DNA from 4 places in the Rhizobium sp. Leaf311 genome. Region 1 is predicted to be linked to each of the others. Evidence: predicted binding sites of a transcription regulator. Region 1 holds the regulator's gene; each other region holds the start of a gene.
What was found. Region 1 encodes LexA, which represses DNA repair genes until DNA is damaged. Its sites were predicted from a motif close to TGTTCNNNNTGTGTTCNG; they were not measured.
Positions count from the first base shown of each region.

Region 2: a site for LexA is predicted at 1,654-1,671, ahead of dinB (DNA polymerase IV). Genes of this name have one in related genera too.
Region 3: a site for LexA is predicted at 1,450-1,467, ahead of ASF69_RS04580 (ImuA family protein). Genes of this name have one in related genera too.
Region 4: a site for LexA is predicted at 1,883-1,900, ahead of radA (DNA repair protein RadA). Genes of this name have one in related genera too.

Region 1 covers NZ_LMNZ01000020.1:357,932-361,142, forward strand. Annotated here, with positions in the region: gene ASF69_RS18540 (VOC family protein) at 1-727, opposite strand, end outside; gene lexA (transcriptional repressor LexA) at 925-1,641, shown strand; partial or broken gene ASF69_RS18550 (glutathione S-transferase family protein) at 2,035-2,721, shown strand; gene ASF69_RS18555 (ComEC/Rec2 family competence protein) at 2,745-3,211, opposite strand, start outside.
Region 2 covers NZ_LMNZ01000009.1:82,013-85,223, reverse strand. Annotated here, with positions in the region: gene ASF69_RS14255 (XdhC family protein) at 1-770, opposite strand, end outside; gene ASF69_RS14250 (TetR/AcrR family transcriptional regulator) at 994-1,590, shown strand; gene dinB (DNA polymerase IV) at 1,705-2,784, shown strand; gene ASF69_RS22770 (DUF1127 domain-containing protein) at 3,111-3,211, opposite strand, start outside.
Region 3 covers NZ_LMNZ01000002.1:91,132-94,342, forward strand. Annotated here, with positions in the region: gene ASF69_RS04575 (DNA polymerase Y family protein) at 1-701, opposite strand, end outside; gene ASF69_RS04580 (ImuA family protein) at 622-1,389, opposite strand; gene ligD (non-homologous end-joining DNA ligase) at 1,661-2,713, shown strand; gene ASF69_RS04590 (SOS response-associated peptidase) at 2,776-3,211, shown strand, end outside.
Region 4 covers NZ_LMNZ01000004.1:709,982-713,192, forward strand. Annotated here, with positions in the region: gene radA (DNA repair protein RadA) at 382-1,782, opposite strand; gene alr (alanine racemase) at 1,958-3,133, opposite strand.

The DNA.
Region 1 (3,211 bases):
CGAAAAGGCCAGGGATGCTCTCTTGCTCGGCCCCATCAAACTCTTCTGCAACCGTCTGCGCATGGGCGATGCGGATGACCGCGCCCGGCGTAAGAAAGCTGAGGTTTCCCGTTGAGTCGGCTGCTGCCGACACACCAAATGCTGCTTCCACCAATGGCGCAAAGGCGTCCGGTCGGTCTGAGCGCAGGGTTATTTCGCGCAGGCCAGTCGCTCCATTTTTGTGAGCTGTGAGGTCGGACCGTTTTGCGGAAAAAGCGTTGACGCGCTCACAGGTGAAGAAGAACAGATTTCCGTCATCCTTTTCTGCCGCAAAAGCCAGGCGAAAGCTCGCTTCAGATCGGCTTCCGTCCGGCAATGTTACCGGTCGACTGAACGAAAATGCGTCGCCGCCGGAAAGTCCAGCCTCAACGAAGCTATGATGATCAGCATCTGCGTCGTGCGTTTTTCCGGCGACTGCGGAAAACCCCTGCTGCCCGTATCGCTTTCGAAAGACTTCATCGCGTCGAACAAAGGCGTTGCCTTCTGCGCAAGCCCTGGAATATTGCGCGGCGTCTCCGATTGCCAGGGGTTCGAGATACTGCCCGTCTTCGAGAAAGACGCAGGCATTCTCGGTGCCGAAGGGGTGCCTTGCATCTGCAGCAACCGTAAAGCCCAGCGCCGAGAGACGCGCCCGTGCTTGTCCGAGGTCTGCAACGGGCATTACGATATGATCGATTTCACGCGCCATGAGGGGTCCTTCCGCTTCGTCGGCATGGGCATTCCACTGTTGCAAGCCGAACGTTTTATGGCCGGGCGAGATAATGGATGTAAATTGTCACAAGCACACTGATTTTTAAGGGATTGCAGAACACATATGGAACATATAGTGTTCGTTCTGTATTTGTTTCGCGAATCTTCGCCTCGAATCTCTAAGGGTGTTACTCCATGCTCACGCGCAAACAGCAGGAATTGCTACTGTTCATTCATGAGAGAATGAAAGAGTCTGGCGTGCCGCCTTCCTTCGATGAGATGAAGGACGCACTTGATCTGGCATCGAAATCAGGAATCCACCGCCTGATCACAGCGCTCGAAGAGCGCGGCTTTATTCGTCGGCTACCGAATCGGGCGCGTGCGCTTGAAGTCATCAAGCTGCCTGAGTCCTATACGCCTGCTAGCAAGCCTCAACGTGGCTTCTCGCCGAGCGTCATCGAAGGTAGCCTCGGCAAAACCAAACCGGCTGAACCAGCAGCCCTGCCCGTCGCGTCGAATGATTCGAACTCGGTCAGCGTCCCTGTCATGGGCCGTATCGCCGCGGGTGTTCCCATTTCGGCCATTCAGAACAACACACATGACGTTGTTGTGCCAATCGACATGATTGGTGCGGGCGAACATTACGCGCTTGAAGTCAAAGGCGATTCGATGATCGAAGCCGGCATTTTCGATGGCGACACGGTCATTATCCGCGATGTCAGCACGGCAAATCCGGGAGATATCATCGTTGCATTGGTGGATGACGAAGAAGCGACATTGAAGCGCTTTCGTCGCAAGGGCGCGTCAATTGCGCTTGAGGCAGCGAACCCTGCCTATGAGACCCGGATTTTTGGACCGGACCGCGTCAAAATTCAGGGCAAGCTCGTCGGCCTTATTCGCCGCTATCACTGACCGGTGACTTTTCCTATGTCTAGAGGTGGCGGTCGCCCTCGGCCGCTGCCCTTTGCAATGCCTGTCTAGAGAAAACATTTGCGGACATTGAACTCCTGTCCGATATCAACAGGTCTTGGACACCAGAAGCGCCGCTTTTTGCGCCTCTATATGTAGCTGGCTCACTAGTTTTAGTTTGCGTGTGGACGTTCGTCACGTCGCGAGCCTGAAGCTGGGCATTGCTCTTACCGGTTTAGCCATTCTCGCAGTCGACTGGCTGGCAATCGTGCTGTCCAGCGTCGCGCACCCTCCTGCATGACACATCAAATAATTTGAAGAGGCCTATCTTCAAAACGGTCTGTATCAAAAGGCTCGTCTCAGCTAGCACGGGAGTTCGTAACGGAGGGCAGCCATATGTACGATCTTTATATAGCCAACAAGAATTACTCCTCTTGGTCGTTGCGTCCATGGGTGTTGATGCGGACGCTGGACATCGGTTTCAAAGAAAGCCTTTTTCCTTTCGGCAATTCAGCGAAGGACTTCTCAACCTTTTCGCCCACTGCCAAAGTTCCCTGCCTTGTTGATGGTGATTTCACCGTATGGGATTCGCTCGCCATTGCGGAATATCTGGCTGAAAGAAATAGCGGTGTTTGGGCAGACAATGCTGCCGCTCGCGCGTGGTCTCGATCAGCAGCTGCGGAAATGCACTCGGGTTTCCAGGCGCTGCGCAACGAGCATCCCATGAGTGTCGGCCTTCGCATTCGCCCAGCTTCCATCAGCGGATCGCTGCAACAGGACATCGCGCGTATCGACGCTCTCTGGTAGCAGGGTCTGAAGTCCTTTGGTGGCCCATTCCTGGCGGGTAGCACGTTCACGGCCGTGGATGCATTCTTCTGCCCGGTCGCTTTCCGCTTTCAGACATACGGAACAGTGCTTTCTGCGGAGTCCACGGAGTACAGGGACCGTCTTCTCTCACTGCCTGCAATGCAGGAGTGGCAAGAGGCGGCGCTTCTGGAGACATGGCGCGACGGCGATCATGAGGAAGAGGCGAAGGCAGTCGGAGAGATATTGGCGGATCTTCGTATGTCAGGGAATTCGTAAGCGGCGGGTGTCGTTCACAGGTTTCATCGCTCGGCGGAAAGCAATGCAGCGATATGCTCTGGCAAGGTGGCGTCATAGGTCTTGCTGCGCCACTGGTAGCTGCGGTGAGCGGTCCACGGTCGCTCGATGCCGTCCAATGCCGCTTTGGCGCTGTAGCGGGGGGATCCCTCCCCGCCAAACCAGATTTCCATCGAGCCGGTGCGCCGCAACGTATCGCCTGTAATAAGCAGCGCACCTGATCGGCAGGCTGGAAACGGCACTCCCCGGCTTGTCACCACTATGTCAGCGAGATCACAGGCGGCTCCCGTCAATAATGAGTTGGATAGGACCGCAATGCTAACGCCTTTTTGGGATTTCAACGCGCACCACAGATCCTTGCGGCATGTAAAGCGTTGCGTGCCTGCAAGCGCCGTCTTCATTTCAGCCAGCGCCTGGGTTTTGTCCACCTCGCTTAGCCGGGAGCGGGAAGCCGGCTGGCTTTCAAGCTCCT
Region 2 (3,211 bases), on a different contig from region 1:
ACCGGCATTTCCAGCTCCAGATCATGCTGCAAAAGCGCGACCGCAGTGTCGTCATCGATCAGGGAGATGTCGAACCCGTCGGGCCCAGCCTGATCCTGTAGAAAAACTTCGTACCCTGCAGCTCTCGCGACACTGGCCGCCATCTCGACTTCGAGGGAGCGACCGGACAGAACGACGCGAACGGCAGGGCGGTAACAGGTGACGAAGGCGTCGTCGCCCCAGCCCGCCTTCTGGTGGGTTTCTCCAACCGACAGACGTTGCCCGCTAGGGTTATAGCTAAGGCGGGCAGCCTTGCGACCCCTGACCATTTCGAGGACTGTTCGCAGCGGAGCCGCATCTTTGAGAACGTGGATGGCGACCGTGATGCCACCACCGCAAGGAAGGACGATATCGAAGAAAGGCGATCCTTCACCGAGCATCATGAACCGGTCATGACCGCTGTTGATTGCCTCCAGCGCCTCGGCAGCAACAGCCGCTTCGGTGCAACCGCCAGAGACATAGCCGCAGTAGAGGCCATTGGCGGCAACGGCCATGTGGGCTCCAAGCGGACGTGACGATCCACCTCGGATTTCGACAAGTGTGCACAAAGCCACCTGCCCACCCTCGTTCCTTATCTGCGATGCAAAGCCCAAAATAGTGAGCGCATCGTCTGTCGAGAAAGCCTTCTTCGGGACGACGGCCTCGGGAGAGCTCTGATTTGCGCTTGGGCGCGAAGGGAACTCGTTCTCGTCCACGTCGTTATGCAGGATAGTGGTGATGGGTCGTATCATGTTTAGCTCCTGCGTTGCGACGCCAGATAAACGCCCAATCCGTTGGACCTTCGGTTAGTTCCACGTCTTCCGGCATTCCCGGGATGAACTTGTGCTTTGTGCATGACAACAACCCCAGAACTGAACTATGAATTGGTTGGCGCCCGAATAAACGGAGGCGCCTCCGTTTAACTTAGCGACTTGCGTTCATTCGTCAAGTCCTTTCGCATGGAGTAATATTCAAGTGTCGAAGGAGCGATCCCTTTCAGCGCCTTCCGAATTGCCAAAACGCGCCGACGCCCGGAAAAACCGGGAAAAGTTGATCGAGATCGCGGCATTGGCATTTTCGGAACAGGGCTCTACCGCGTCGCTTGAAGACATAGCGCGCCGAGCAGGCGTCGGTATTGGCACCCTCTACAGACATTTTCCCACACGCGAACATCTTGTCGAGATGGTCTACAGGCGCGAACTGGAAATTCTCGCAACGGCTGCAACAGAGCTGCTGGCAGAAAAACGGGCTGATCTGGCGCTGGAAGAGTGGATGCATTGTTTCGTCAGCTACATGGCTGCAAAACGCGGCATGGCGAGCAGCCTCAAACTTTTGTTCACATCCAACTCGACACTCTTTACCGAGGGTTCGACCCTGTTGCACCAGACTTTCAACCGTCTGATAACGGCAGCTGTCGAGACCGGCCTGATAAAATCCGACATCATCGCGGATGACGTACTGAATGCACTTTTTGGAATATATTCCATTCCGGAAGGTCCGGATTGGCGTGACCGCGCGGACAGATTGGTGCGCCTTGTGATGGATGGGCTGCGCGCTCCTTCAACAGCGTGACTAACCTTAAAATAGTGCGCTGTTAACCCGAAGGCTGGTTGGACATATTGCAGAACGCTGCTATGTTCTTCTTTTGTTTCCAGCCGGTACCGCAGTTTGCCAACCATGAGCGACATGGTCACCCACTCCAGTCGAAAGATCATTCACGTTGACATGGATGCGTTTTACGCTTCCGTTGAACAGCGTGACAATCCGCAACTGCGTGGCCAGCCTGTTGCAGTTGGCGGCTCGGCGGCGAGAGGCGTGGTTGCAGCGGCGAGCTATGAGGCAAGAGCCTTCGGCGTCCATTCCGCGATGCCCTCCGTAACAGCGAAGCGCAAGTGTCCGCACCTCATTTTCGTCCCCCCTCGTTTTGAAGTCTACCGGCAGGTTTCGCAGCAAATCCGGGCCATATTCGCGGAATACACGCCCCTCATAGAACCACTATCGCTGGATGAAGCCTATCTGGACGTGACCGAAAACCTCAAGGGAATGGAGATCGCCACTGAGATCGCGACGGAAATTCGCGCCAGGATCAAGTCTGTCACAGGGCTCAATGCCTCGGCCGGGATTTCCTACAATAAGTTCCTGGCAAAGATGGCAAGCGATCTGAATAAACCCAATGGTCAGGCTGTCATTACACCGAAGAACGGCCCGGCTTTTGTGGAGGCTCTGCCGGTCAAGAAATTTCACGGCGTAGGACCCGCTACCGCGGAGCGGATGAAGCGTCATGGAATAGAAACCGGGCACGACCTTAAATCGAAAAGCCTTCAGTTCCTGCAGCAGCATTTTGGGAAGTCCGGACCTTATTTTTACGGTATCGCGCGCGGCATCGATGAGAGACAGGTCAAGGCTGACAGGGTTCGTAAATCGGTAGGGGCGGAAGATACGTTCGCACAGGATATTGATGCGCTGGACGCCGCCCAAACTGAACTACGCCCGCTTGCAGAAAAGATCTGGCGTTACTGCGAAGCACACGACATCACCGGCAAGACGGTCACGGTCAAGATCAAATATTCAGACTTCACACAGGCCACACGCAGCAGGACTGTCCCCCAGGGACTATCGAGCATCGAGTTGGTACTCGAGATAGCCGACGCCTTGCTTTCCTCCGTCTATCCCTTCAAGCGTCCCGTACGCCTGCTTGGGGTCACGCTGTCCTCACTCAGTACAGAACAAGCATTCCCCCTGCATCAGTTGGATCTCGGCCTTTGAACCGAAAGCGTCAAAACGAAAAAGCCTGCCGCGGGAGGAGGTGCGGCAGGCTTTCCGAAAAAAACCGAACAACGACTGGGAGGAGGAGTGTCGCTGTTCCGACAGACGACCCTGGGAGGAGGATGGACCGTCTGAATTCGAAGCTTTGCGGGAGGAGGTGCATCGCTTCGATGACATAAACATATCGTTTTTGACCGCCTAATAAATAGATTTCATTGCAGCGCAGATATGCAAATTTCGCATGGCTTAAAATAAGGCTGAGAAAAAGAAAGGCGCCCGCGTTGCCGCAGGCGCCCAGGTAATCAATTTGTAGAGACAATCAGCAATTAGCGGCCAACGGATGCCCGGGCAACGCTGTGAATGTCTGCGCGGCTGATGCCGAGATCCTGCAACTCGCGTGTGCTCATACGGCCCAGTTCGGTTACGG
Region 3 (3,211 bases), on a different contig from region 1:
TCGATCGGTTCGGGGGCCCGTCCGAACATTTGATCGAGACGGCGACCGATTTCCGGACCAAAGCGTAAGGTCAATGGCGCGCGCGCAGTGTTTGCCAACTCTCCAATGGACTGGAACCCAAGTGTGTGAAGGTCACTGACGATCTTCGGTGGTAAACGTAATAGCGTAATCGGCAGCTTTTCGACGGCCTTCACGGTCTGACCCATCGGCACGATAACGGTTTCCCGGCTGATGGCACGCGCGCAGGCGTGCGCCGCACCCCATGTATCGGCAACCGCCACGCGGGCTGTCAGCTTCTTTGCCATGAACTGGTTGGCGATCCTCGTCACCATCGGCAGTTCACCACCCTGCAGGTGATCGGCACCCTCGGTATCCATGACAATCCCATCTGCACCGTCGACCGAGACTATCGGGGAATAGAGTGTCAAAGCCCAAAGCGTGATCCGCTCCAGCGCCGCGGCGTCCTTACTCAGATCTGCATCGACCATCATCAGTCCGCGAAACAGCGCCTGCGCTTTTGCCGCCGGCATACCGACACGAACCCCAGCCTTTTTTGCAGCCGCATCGGCAGCCGACACCCATCGTTTCGATCCGCTTCTGGCGATTACGGCGATAGCCTGTTCAGGCGGAATGGACGGATCGTCGCGGCGAATGCGATCGGTCGGCAAATCGGGTAGATAGATCGAGACGACCCTTGTCATCACACGCCCTCACGAGAAACTCAGCACACTCACCCGCTTTCACGCGCATCAACTCCACAAACCAGCGCGGCCTTCCAACACCGGGAACCGGCAGCTCGTCCGACGGCATCACGCTCACCCTCCATCGGGTGGTCGAGGCCGTTGGTTGCCCGAAATCATTGGCTTCGGTCTGCCGCCTCCAACGGCGAACGGCCAGTGCCATCGTGCCCGTGCGCTCTGCCGCAAGCTGCAGCCGGCGCGAGCCGACCATCGGCAAGCGGACGAGCTCACCGACGACGGCGCCAAGACCTCCGAAGGACAGTCCCTCCTCCATATTGGCAAGCACGTCCTCCTCCCTGTCGGACTCGACAAAGATCACCCGATCGGCATGCAGGCCGACCTGCGCCAGAGCCGGGAAAAACAGATCCGGTCGCGTCAGACACCATACGATCGGACCCTTCGTGCGTGCTGCTATGCCAGCCACGAACAGGGCTGCGGCCGCACCATCGACAGTCCCCGATCCACCTCCGGCGAACTCATGAAGCGCACCGTAGGCGAGACCTCCGCCTGGCAGAGCGGCATCCATTTCAGGCACGCCAAACGCCAGACACCCGGCTTTTTTGACCGTCGTGGTTTCGAGCGAGGCGATACGCTCACGCAGATCAGCAATCACACCGTCGGACACCCTTGCGGCGCGGGCAGCAGTCATCGTTCACGGCTCCCTTCAAGGTCGTGTTGGCAGGCCGACGTCATGTCGTGCAAGTGTAGATGTTCTTTTTTTGTTCCTACGCAGACAAAGAGTCAAGCCAGCGAATTTGCTCGAAGACTGCTCCAAACATTAGAAATTAGAGAATCCTCATGGGAATCAGTTGCGTAGCGACAACAAAGAAATTTCGCCCTTATGCCGCCGCTCGGTGGATAGCGGGGACAATATCGGGATCGTCATAATGTCCTTAAGGTTTTTCTGTTGAACTGATGGCATGACGAAGACTCCGAGATCCAAACCGCTCCTTCGTGATACCGAAGCAAAGATCCGCTCGAAGCTGCGCCGGAAGCGCAACCCCGCTCAGCCACAGCTGCTGTTCGATCCCATGCCGGAGCGTGTTGAGCCGGCGCTTGCTCAGCTGAAGGCACATCCGCCTCAAGAGCCCGAGTGGCTCTGGGAGGTGAAATGGGATGGATACCGCCTTGCTGTCCATATCGAACCGCAGGGCGTCAGAATTCTGACCCGTGGTGGCCATGACTGGACACACCGGTTTCCTGCGATCGAACGGGCGGCACGTGCGCTGGGGCCAGCCACAATGATCATTGATGGTGAGGCAGTCGTCCTCGATGAAGAAGGGCGATCGGATTTCGGGTTGCTGCAGCAGTCTCTTGGCGCATCGGGGAAAAGACCCGGCACGCGCGCCTCCGATGCCATCCTCTATGCCTTTGACCTGGTTTATCTCGATGGCCATGATCTGCGCGGCGTCGAGTATCGCTCCCGGCGGCATCTGCTGGAGGACACGGTGAAGGGTCAGGATGGCGCCATCCGGGTATCGGAAACCCTCGACGCCGATCCCACTGTCCTACTCGAACATGCCTGCCGCCTTGGACTGGAAGGGATCGTCGGCAAGCACCGCGATGCGCCGTATCGTTCCGGGCGCACCGGCGACTGGGTGAAGGTCAAGTGCGTTGCGAGCGAGGCGTTTTTCATTATCGGCTTTGAGCCATCGAGCGCGTCGCCGACCGGCTTCGGTTCACTGCTGCTGGGCGCGTACCGCAATGCCACGATCGTCGATGTTGGCAGCGTCGGGACAGGGTTCAGCCACGCTGAGGCTATCAAGCTGCGCAAGATGCTGGACAAGCTGCGCTGGAAGCAGATGCAGCCGCCCGTTCCCTACTCTGGAGAGGCCGATATCGTCTGGGTGCATCCGACCCTCATTGCCGAGATCGAGTTTCGTGCTTGGACGAGCGATGGCAAGCTGCGCCATGCGGCCTACAAAGGTTTGCGGGAACGTCAGGACAATGCCGACGTTTACAAGCTTGACTAGCGGATTGCGCGCGACGCGCCAGGTTATCCGCCATCTGGTCTAAACAGTCGGGATAGCGTGATATGTGCAATCTTTATCGCATGGAAGACAGGGATTGGGTCTCAAAGTGGGCGCAGGACGCCGAGAGCCTGATCAACCTCATGCCCGCCTACCAGATGAACCCAGACCAGATGGGGCCGATCGTTCGCAACACCGCAGACGGGAAGAAACAACTGGTGCATGCGCGCTGGGGCCTGCCCTCACCTATCTTCGTCCAGAAGAAAGCGGCCGAGGCCCGCGCCGAAAAGCTGAAGGCTAAAGGGAAGCCCATCGACGTGGATGAGTTAATCCGGATGGAGCCGGATCGCGGTGTGACCAATGTCCGCAAGCTCACCCTGCCCCATTGGAAACGCTGGTTCGGTGTCGAACACCGATGCCTTGTGCCGGTCACCAGCTTTGCAGAGCCAGATCCCGTCAGCCAGCAGAATGGTGGAAAGGTGCCAAACGCATGGTTCGCCC
Region 4 (3,211 bases), on a different contig from region 1:
TTCCATCGGCGAAAAGCTTTGTGAAATGGGACGTCGTTACCAAGGAAGCACTCTGCCGCTAACAAACTTCAGCAACTTGAGCTTGAAATATTCATAGCTCAATGACGCCTCTGGACGGGATGATATCGACCGAAGCACGACGCGTCCTGCTGGACCACTCGCTTCTATCTCAAACAAGAAATCAAGCTCGCCGTTGCTCGCTGCATGGCTCGCACGACATCTCACATTCGCTGCCGTCACGGTCACGCAACGTTATTTATGCGGCCCGCCTTCAGGCAGGCGACCGCGCATTCGGTTCCTCACGGAAGCCGCCCGGTCACTATGCCTTCGTCGGGTCTAGTAGCCACCTCTATGTAGCTCTCGACGTAAGCGAAGACTGCTCTAATCATCCTCAGCTTGCCTGAACCGGCTGCCCGACCCCGCAATGCGTGAGACAAGATCCGGCAGGCTTTCGATTTCAGTCCAGCGTCCCTTGCTGCCCTTTGGCAATTCAGCCGACGCGGACGGCAGGAATGCGCTGGAAAAGCCGAGCTTTTCAGCCTCCTTCAACCGTTGCCCCGTTTGCGAAACGGGGCGCACTGCGCCAGACAGGCTGACCTCACCGAAATAGACGCAATCGGCGGGCAGGGCGAGGCCGGCCAGCGAGGAAACCAGTGCAGAAGCGATCGCCATATCCGCTGCAGGCTCAGAGATGCGGTAGCCGCCGGCGATGTTGAGGTAGACGTCGTGGCTGCCAAGCTTCACCCCGCAATGGGCTTCCAGGACCGCGAGGATCATGGCAAGGCGTGACGAATCCCATCCGACGACAGCGCGGCGCGGGGTGCCGAGCGATGTCGGCGCGACGAGCGCCTGAACTTCCACCAGCACCGGGCGGGTACCCTCCATACCCGCAAACACCGCCGCCCCCGGCGATTTTTCGTTACGCTCGCCCAGAAAGAGTTCGGAGGGGTTGGAAACCTCCCGCAGGCCCTTGTCGGACATTTCGAACACGCCGATTTCATCGGTCGGACCGAAACGGTTCTTCACCGTGCGCAGGATCCGGTAATGATGACCACGGTCGCCTTCGAAATACAGGACCGCATCGACCATGTGCTCGACGACGCGCGGCCCGGCGATCTGCCCATCCTTGGTGACGTGACCGACCAGCACCATGGTCGCGCCGGTCTGCTTGGCAAAGCGGATCATGGCCTGCACACCGGTTCGCACCTGTGTGACCGTGCCCGGCGCGGAATCGGCCGTGTCGCTCCACAAGGTCTGGATGGAGTCGATGATGATGAGGTCCGGGCGCTTGCCTTCCGAAATCGTGGCAAGAATATCCTCGACATTGGTTTCAGCCGCCAGGAGCACATCGGTATCGGCGGCACCCAGACGCTGCGCGCGAAGGCGCACCTGTGCGACCGCTTCTTCACCCGAGACATAGACGATGCGGTGGCCGCGACGGGATAGTGCCGCTGCCGCCTGCATCAACAATGTGGACTTGCCGATACCCGGATCGCCACCGATCAGGACCGCCGACCCGCGCACGAATCCGCCGCCCGTGGCGCGGTCAAGCTCGCCCATGCCGGTTGGAATTCGCGGGGCTTCTTCGATTTCGCCCGAAAGCGACGTCAATGTAACCGGGCGTCCCTTTTTGGGCGTCTTGCCCGGGCCGGACCCGATGCCACCCATCGGATCTTCTTCAACGATGGTATTCCACTCGCCACAGCCCTCGCACTTGCCTGCCCAACGAGTATGGACCGTGCCGCAGTTCTGGCAGATAAATTGTGTTCTGGCTTTGGCCATGAATTCCGGTGCTTCTCTTGCAAATGGATGGCGGCCGTCTGCTCATGATCTCTCAACGGTAGAGAGCGAACAGATCAGCGACGACCCGCATGAATCAATTTGATCACTTTTTGTTCTCTCCTAGCACAGGTCTGTCGCTCTTTCCAAGGGCCGAAACGGCCAGAGACTTCGAGCCTCAGTCCTCGTCTACCAGATACTGGCGCTCGTATCGCAATCCAAGACGGGTCAGCACTTCATAACCGATCGTTCCGGCTGCGCGTGCCACATCGTCCACGGGCATATTGGGGCCGAAGAGTTCGATGTAGTCGCCAGCACGGATCGCGTTTGCGGGGAGGTCGGTGACATCGAAAATCGTCAGATCCATTGTTACCCGACCCGCAATCGGCACCTTGTGACCATTCACGAAGCCATGAGCGCCGCTATTGCCCATTTCTCGGAGAGGAATGCCGGAGCCGGAGAGGGAGCGGTGGTAGCCATCCGCATAGCCAACGGAGGCAATCGCCAGTCGGCTGTCTCGTGTGAGGCGCAGCGTGCCGCCATAGCTGACGGTTTGGCCCTGCTTTGCTTCACGGATCTGAAGGACCCGTGCTTCGGCTTTCGCCACTGCCCGCATCGGATTTGCTAGGCCGTTGACCGCCTCACCACCGTAAAGCGCTATGCCGGGGCGGGTAAGGTCAAAGTGGTAATCCGGTCCGAGGAAAATTCCGGCAGAAGCGGAGAGGCTTGATTCGACGCCTTCGAAAGCCGCGACAACCTGTTGGAATGATTCAAGCTGCATCCTGTTCATGGGTGAGGATGGCGTGTCTGCGCAGGCGAGATGGGAGAGCACGAGGACAGGGTCGAAGCTCGCCGGTCGTGTCACGTCGTCGGCCAGAAACAATGCATCATCCAGCGACAGCCCCAGACGATTGAAGCCGGTATCCACATGCAGCGCGAAGGGGTGATCGCCACGCTCGGCCATCAAACCCATCCAGAATGAGAGCTGTTCTTCCGATGCAACGACCGGCACAAGATCGTTTGCGAAAACCAGACGTTCCTGCCCGGGCCATATGCCGGACAGGACAAAAATCCGGGCTTCCGGTGCGTGGGGGCGAAGCGTTGCGCCCTCTGCCACGGTTGCAACGAAAAAGTCCCGTGCACCGGCGTGATAGAGCGTTGCGCCGCAGTCTTCGATACCCATGCCATAGGCATCGGCTTTTACCACCGCGCTGGCGCGGGCCTTGCCGGAGCGACTGGCCATGTCGCGCCAGTTGTCGGCAAGTGCGCCAAGGTCGACGGTCAGGCGCAGCGGCGCGGCATCGAAGGCATCGGTTTCAATCTCGGAAAAGCTGTCGTCAAAATCGTCTGTCATGGTCCTGTACCGCTGGCTCTGATGGCGCTGGTCTATCACCTTTGTAGCAGCGGGTCATGACGCGAGAGACAAAACTTT